DNA from 3 places in the Burkholderia seminalis genome. Region 3 is predicted to be linked to each of the others. Evidence: predicted binding sites of a transcription regulator. Region 3 holds the regulator's gene; each other region holds the start of a gene.

Region 1 (2,264 bases), on a different replicon from region 3:
CGACCGGCGTCGCGCCGCGCGACCCGAAGATTCCGGGGCAGGACGGGCCGAACGTGCTCAGCTATATCGACGTGCTCGCGGGCAAGCAGCCGGTCGGGCGGCGCGTCGCGGTGGTCGGCGCGGGCGGGATCGGCTTCGACGTGGCCGAATACCTGGTGCAGGACGGCGAATCGCCGGCGCTCGATCTGCCGGCGTGGAAGGCCGAGTGGGGCGTGACCGACCCCGCCGCGACGCGCGGCGGCGTGACGCGCGCGCAGGTCCCCGCGCCCGCGCGTGAAGTGACGCTGCTGCAGCGCAAGGCCGCGCCGCTCGGCAAGGGGCTCGGCAAGACGACCGGCTGGATTCACCGCGCGACGCTGAAGATGAAGCAGGTGAAGATGATCGGCGGCGTGAACTACGAATTGATCGACGCGCGCGGGCTGCACGTGTCGTACGGCGAGCAGCGCACCGATCACGAACTGATCGAAGCCGACACGATCGTGCTCTGCACGGGGCAGGAGCCGCAGCGCGCGCTGCTCGCGCCGTTGCAGGCGGCCGGGCGCCCGGTGCACCTGATCGGCGGCGCGGAGCTGGCCGCCGAACTCGATGCGAAGCGTGCGATCGATCAGGGCGCGCGGCTCGCGGCGCGGCTGTAACGGGACGGCCGCGCGTCGCGGCGGTCACTCCATCTCGACGCGTTGCGCCTCGCGCTCTTCCGCTTCCAGCATCGCCTTGACGATCAGGTAGACGGCGGGCAGATCGTCGTCGTCGCGTTTCCAGTCGACGGCTTCCTCGATGTCCGCGGCGACCATCCGGCTGTCGCGCAGCCGGATGAAGGCATCGACGACGGCCGGATCGTTGCGGTTCAGGAAGCCGGTGTTCGAGAACGCCAGCTCCTCGACATTCAGCAGCGCCTGCCAGCTCATCGTGCGGACGGCGGCCGGATGGCTGCGGCGCCGCAAGCCGAGCGCCCGCTGCGCGGGGCCGCCGACGACACGCTGAAGATCGACGACCGCCTGCCGCGCGGCGCGCTCGAAGTGGACGGGATTGAAGCCGGGTTGCTCGGGATCGAATGCGGATGACTGGAACATGGTCGCCTCACTAAAGACCGTCTCGGGTGACGGAATTCGGGTCAAATGACGCAGAAACACTGTAAATATATACAGTGATCGGCGCACTTTCAAGCCCCCGATGACAGCGGGCGGCAGTCGTCCGGCAACCGGGCCGGTTCAGACCGCCGCCGCGATCGTCTCCCGCAGCCACCGATGCGCCGGGTCGCGATGCACGCGTTCATGCCACAGCATCGACATTTCATAGCCGGGCACCTCGACCGGTGCGTCCACCACGCGCAACGCGGGCACGTCGCGCACCAGCCGCTCGGGCAGCATCGCGACGAGATCGGTGCTCGCGACGGCCGACATCACGAACAGGAAGTGCGGCACCGACAGCACGACGCGCCGCGTGGCGCCGACCCTCGCGAGCACTTCGTCCGTCACGCCGAAGAAGCCGCCGCCGTCGGGCGACACGATCACGTGTTCGAGCGTGCCGAACTGCGCGAGCGTCGGGCGCCGCTTCAGCTTCGGATGCCCGGCGCGGCCGATGAGCACGTAGCGTTCGACGAACAGCGGCAGGCGCCGCATGCCGGCCGGCGACCCGTCGCTCGTATGGAACACGAGGTCGATGCCGTTTCGTTCGGTATCCTGCTCGATGCGCGGCGGTACGAGTTCGACCACGGCGAGCCGCGTACCGGGCGCGGCCGAGCGCAGCGTATTCAGCGCGGGCAGCACGATCGTCGATTCGCCGTAGTCGGTCGCGGCCACGCGCCACGTGTTCGTCGCGGTCGCGGGATCGAACGGCGTGGCCGGCACCACCGCGCGCTCGATCGCTTCGAGCGCATCGCGCAACGGCTCGCGCAGCGCTTCCGCACGTGCGGTCGGCCGCATCCCGCGCGGCCCCGGCAGCAGCAGCGGATCGCCGAACAGGTCGCGCAGCTTCTGCAGCTGCACGCTGACCGACGGCTGCGACATGTTCAGCTTCCCGGCCGCGCGCGTGACGTTGTGCTCGGCCAGCAGCACGTCCAGCGTGACGAGCAGGTTCAGATCGAGCCGTCTGAGATTGTCCATGGCTATACCTGGAATATCAGGAATTCATTTCAAATATACCTTCGGCAGGCGCATCCTGCAGTCATTCAATCGACGGAGTGACGAACATGAATGTGCTGATCGTGTATGCCCATCCCGAACCGCGGTCTCTGAACGGCGCGTTGCGCGACTTTGCCGTCGGGC
Region 2 (2,264 bases), 630 kb from region 3:
GATTCGGCGAGCGCGGCCAGGCGCGTCGTGAACAGCTGGCAATCGCCCGTTTCGTCGCCCGGCAGGCGCAGGCCGCCCGTCAGCTTGTGCGAGACGGCGGCAAGCGCCGGTTCGGCATTCTTCAGTTCGGCCGGCGACAGCAGTTCGAACGGCACGTTCGCTTCCCGCAGCACCGCGATGTCCTTCGCCGCGCCGTCGAGTTGCTGCTGCGTGCGGAACAGTTGCAGCGTGCCGCCCGTGCGGCCTTCGTACTCGATGCCCGTATCGGCGCGCAGCGCCTGCAGGCAGTCGCGGCTGTATTCGGCGAGGCGGACCATGCGGCCCTTGTTGACCGCATAGCGCTCGGCCGTGCAGTTGCGCAGCATCTGGTACATCCACTGGAGCTGGAAGCGCGTGCCGTCGAGGCGGATCGCGAGCGGCGCATGCTTTTCGAACATCCACTTGACGGCTTTTAGCGGCACGCCGGGCGCGGCCCACGGTGCGGCATAACCGGGCGAGATCTGGCCTGCGTTCGCGAAGCTCGTCTCGAGCGCCGGGCCGGCTTCCCGGTCGATCACGGTGACTTCATGGCCGGCGCGTGCAAGGTAATACGCGCTTGCCACGCCCACTACACCACTGCCCAGAATGACGACTCGCATAGCTGCTCCAGATGGAAGGGACCAGATCGAGGCCGGGCGCGTGTGCGGCTCCGTGTAACCTCTAGCTGATCTAGTTTTTTGCGCTATGGTATTGTCGAATGTGTAGGTTTTGTTATCGTATTTTTCAGGTTTTCAGCATAAACAAATGAGAACGCAACGTCAGCCCGTACGCTCGCTCGACAAGCTCGATCGGCGCATCCTGAAACTGCTCCAGGACGACGGCCGGATGGCGATGAAAGACCTCGCGGAACAGGTCGGACTGACCGTCACGCCGTGCATCGAGCGCGTGCGTCGCATGGAGCGCGACGGCGTGATCACCGGCTATCACGCGCGGGTCGACCCGGGTCAGCTGGGGGCCGCGCTGCTGGTGTTCGTCGAGATCACGCTTGGCCACAAGGGCGGCAACATGTTCGAGCAATTCCGCCGGGAAGTGATGAAGATCGACGAGGTGCTCGAATGCCATCTGGTTTCCGGCGATTTCGACTACCTGATCAAGGCGCGGATCGGCGAGATGGCCGACTACCGGAAGCTGCTCGGCGACATCCTGCTGCAACTGCCGGGCGCGGTGCAGTCGAAGAGCTATGTCGTGATGGAGGAAATCAAGGAAACGCTGACGATTGCCGTCGGCGAGTGACGCGTCGGCAGCCTGTTGTCGAGCCCCTTATCCCGTGCTTGGCATGCTGCGCCCAATACTGTATAAATGTACAGTATTGGGCGCAGGCGAAGGGGTGGGCATATGGACGATCGGTCCGACAACGAATTTCCGGTAGCGCCGCCCGTGCCCCGCAAGGGGCGCGGTGCGGTCGACAACCTGCAGGGGCGGTATGAAATCGCGCAGCGCGAAGCGGTCGACGACGGCTGGACGCACGAGTCGGACGATGCCGACTTCCCCGCGCCGCTGCGCACGCAGGTGTTCGAGGAGCGTGCGAAAAGCATCCTGACGCACAACCAGTCGCCTGATATTCCGTTCAGCGTATCGCTCAACCCGTATCGCGGCTGCGAGCACGGTTGCATCTACTGCTTCGCGCGGCCGACGCACAGCTATCTCGGCCTGTCGCCGGGGCTCGATTTCGAAAGCCGCATCTACGCGAAGGTCAACGCGGCCGAGCTGCTCGAGCGCGAGATTTCGCGCAAGCGCTACGTGCCGGAGCCGATCGCGCTCGGCGTCAACACCGACGCGTACCAGCCGGTCGAGCGCGACCTGCGCATCACGCGCAGCGTGATCCAGGTGATGCACGATCGCGGGTTGCCGTTCGCGGCGATCACGAAATCGTCGCTGATCGAGCGCGATCTCGACCTGCTCGCACCGATGGCCGAGCGCGGGCAGGTGATGGCGGCGGTCACGATCACGACACTCGATGCCGATCTCGCTCGTACGCTCGAGCCCCGCGCGGCCACGCCGGCGCGACGGCTGCGCACGATCCGCGCGCTGCGCGACGCGGGCGTGCCGGTCGGCGTGAGCATTGCGCCGGTGATTCCGTTCGTGACCGAGCCCGACATGGAGCGCGTGCTCGAAGCGTGCGCGGAAGCCGGCGCGACGCACGCAAGCTACATCATCCTGCGGCTGCCGTGGGAGGTCGCGCCGCTGTTCAAGAACTGGCTCGCCGCGCATTTCCCCGACCGCGC
Region 3 (2,264 bases):
GGATGCGTTGCATCGCCCGCGCTGGCCGGCGCGGCAGACGTGGATGCGGGTGATGACGCAGCCGTTGCGGCCGCGTTGCTGACGGGGCCGGCGGCGCTCGCCGGCGCCGGACGGGCGGGCGTGTCGGCTGACGCATCGACTTGCGGCTGATTCGACCATTCGGGCGGACGCTCGCCCGGATTGCCGCGCGGCGGCAATCCGCTCATCAGCGCGGCCACGCCCTCCGGCGTCGCGTACGCATCGACCAGCGGGCCGATCAGTGCGGACCCGATCAGCGCGCCGATCACCGCGAACGGATTGTTCTTCTTCACCGCGTCGATCCGGCGCATCAACTCTTCCGTCACCTGCTGCTTCAGGCTGATGCGCAGCGACGGAAAATCGACGTATTCGCTGATGGCCTGCGCGTCGCGCGCGTCGATCGCCGATTTCAGACGACCGAGCGCGACGTACGGCGACGCGTACGCGTAGCCGACCGCCGCCACGACGGCGACGGCCAGCACGACGATCAGCAGGGGCTTGAGCCGCCATGCGCGGCCCGACGATCCAGTCACGTTGCCTCCGGTGCGGGGATGTTCCGCAATCAGAGACCACCCGGCGTAGCCGATCGTTCCTCCGCGATGCAGCGGTCGATCATCCGGCATACGGCGTCGATCGTGCCGACCATGATCAGCCGCGAACGGCCGTGATAGACGCGCACCGGCGCCCGGCGCGCGGGTTCCGCATGATTCAGGCCGGCGTTCAGCGATACCCGCGCGAACGCGGGGAGCGCCGACGGCAGCAGGGACGCCTGCCGTTCGACTGCGACTTCTTCTTGCACGGGCGCGGCCGCGGACAGCGGTGCGCAGGGCGTGCGGCCGCGCAGATGACGCAGGCGGCCGAATTGACGGAAAGGCAGCAGACGGGCAAGGCGTTCCATGATGTTCTCCTCAGCGAGACGGAATGTCAGAGTTCGCCTGATCGGATCAGTCCGACGGCGATGCCTTCCAGCGCGAACTCCGCGCTGCCGGCCTTGACGAAGATGTTTTCGTAATCCGGGTTCTCCGCGATCAGCTCGAGACCGCCAGGCCGGCGCATCAGGCGCTTGACCGTGACGTCGTCGCCGAGACGCGCGACGATGATCTGGCCGTCCTTTGCCTCCGTGCGCTTCTGCACGGCGAGGAGGTCGCCGTCGAGAATGCCGGCGTCGCGCATCGACAGGCCGCGCACCTTCAGCAGGTAGTCGGGCTTGCTCGTGAACAGCGCGGGATCGCACGCGTAGTGCTGCGAGATGTGCTCCTGCGCGAGGATCGGGCTACCGGCCGCGACGCGGCCGACGAGCGGCAGCGACAGCTGCATCAGGCCGGCGTGCGGCAGCGTGAACTGATGCGGGGCGTCGTCGATGCCGAGCAGGCGGATGCCGCGCGACGCGCCGGCGGCCAGCTCGATCACGCCCTTGCGCGCCAGCGCGCGCAGGTGCTCCTCGGCCGCATTCGGCGAACTGAAGCCCAGCTCGGCCGCGATCTCGGCACGGGTGGGCGGGAATCCGGAGCGCTCGATCGCGCGACGGATCAAGTCGAACACTTGCTGCTGACGGGCGGTGAGTTTGGTCATGGCTCAACTGTATGGATAGACAGTGAGCTGTATTTTTATACAGTACTTCGCGAATTTCAAGTGTTACGTGAGGTTCGACGCGATCGCGCCGGTTCCGGCGTGATTTTGCGACGCCCCGACGGCGGTTTATCTGCCGCAACCGTCCGTCCCGTCTGCGTTAGCACTTTTGAGTATTAAAAAATGAGGAACGATTATTTTTAATCATGTAACCCGTTCGCTAGACTGGCCCGACATCGCAATACCGACAACACTGGAGAACCAAGGATGGCGAAGCGCAATACGGGGCTGGTGGGCGGAGTGGGCCGCCTGATCGCAACACTCGCGCTGGGCGCGGCGGCGGCGCTGGGCGTCGCGACGCATGCCCAGGCCGATACGACGTTCCTGAACGTGTCGTACGACCCGACGCGCGAGCTGTATCAGGACTTCAACCAGGCGTTCGGCAAGGAGTGGAAGGCGAAGACGGGCGAGACCGTCAACTTCAAGCAGTCGCACGGCGGGTCGGGCGCGCAGGCGCGCTCGGTGCTCGACGGCCTGCAGGCCGACGTCGTCACGCTGGCGCTCGCGTACGACATCGACGCGCTCGCGAACAAGGGGCTCGTGAACAAGGACTGGCAGAAGCGCCTGCCCGACAACGCGTCGCCGTACACGTCGACGATCGTGTTCCTGGTGCGCAA

Evidence for each region. The regulator LexA, encoded in region 3, represses DNA repair genes until DNA is damaged. The targets are predictions, from matches to a motif close to ACTGTATNNNNATACAGT.
Region 1: a site for LexA is predicted at 1,129-1,146, ahead of WJ12_RS24020 (DUF2471 family protein). Genes of this name have one in related genera too.
Region 2: a site for LexA is predicted at 1,330-1,347, ahead of WJ12_RS04965 (PA0069 family radical SAM protein). Genes of this name have one in related genera too.

Annotation. Positions count from the first base shown of each region.
Region 1 is NZ_CP013400.1:723,004-725,267, forward strand. Features, by position in the region: gene WJ12_RS24015 (NADPH-dependent 2,4-dienoyl-CoA reductase) at 1-635, shown strand, start outside; gene WJ12_RS24020 (DUF2471 family protein) at 660-1,070, opposite strand; gene WJ12_RS24025 (LysR family transcriptional regulator) at 1,209-2,102, opposite strand; gene WJ12_RS24030 (NAD(P)H-dependent oxidoreductase) at 2,189-2,264, shown strand, end outside.
Region 2 is NZ_CP013398.1:1,098,929-1,101,192, forward strand. Features, by position in the region: gene WJ12_RS04955 (D-amino acid dehydrogenase) at 1-638, opposite strand, end outside; gene WJ12_RS04960 (Lrp/AsnC ligand binding domain-containing protein) at 784-1,272, shown strand; gene WJ12_RS04965 (PA0069 family radical SAM protein) at 1,375-2,264, shown strand, end outside.
Region 3 is NZ_CP013398.1:1,733,067-1,735,330, forward strand. Features, by position in the region: gene WJ12_RS07905 (DUF2939 domain-containing protein) at 1-551, opposite strand, end outside; gene WJ12_RS07910 (hypothetical protein) at 581-916, opposite strand; gene lexA (transcriptional repressor LexA) at 943-1,590, opposite strand; gene WJ12_RS07920 (sulfate ABC transporter substrate-binding protein) at 1,855-2,264, shown strand, end outside.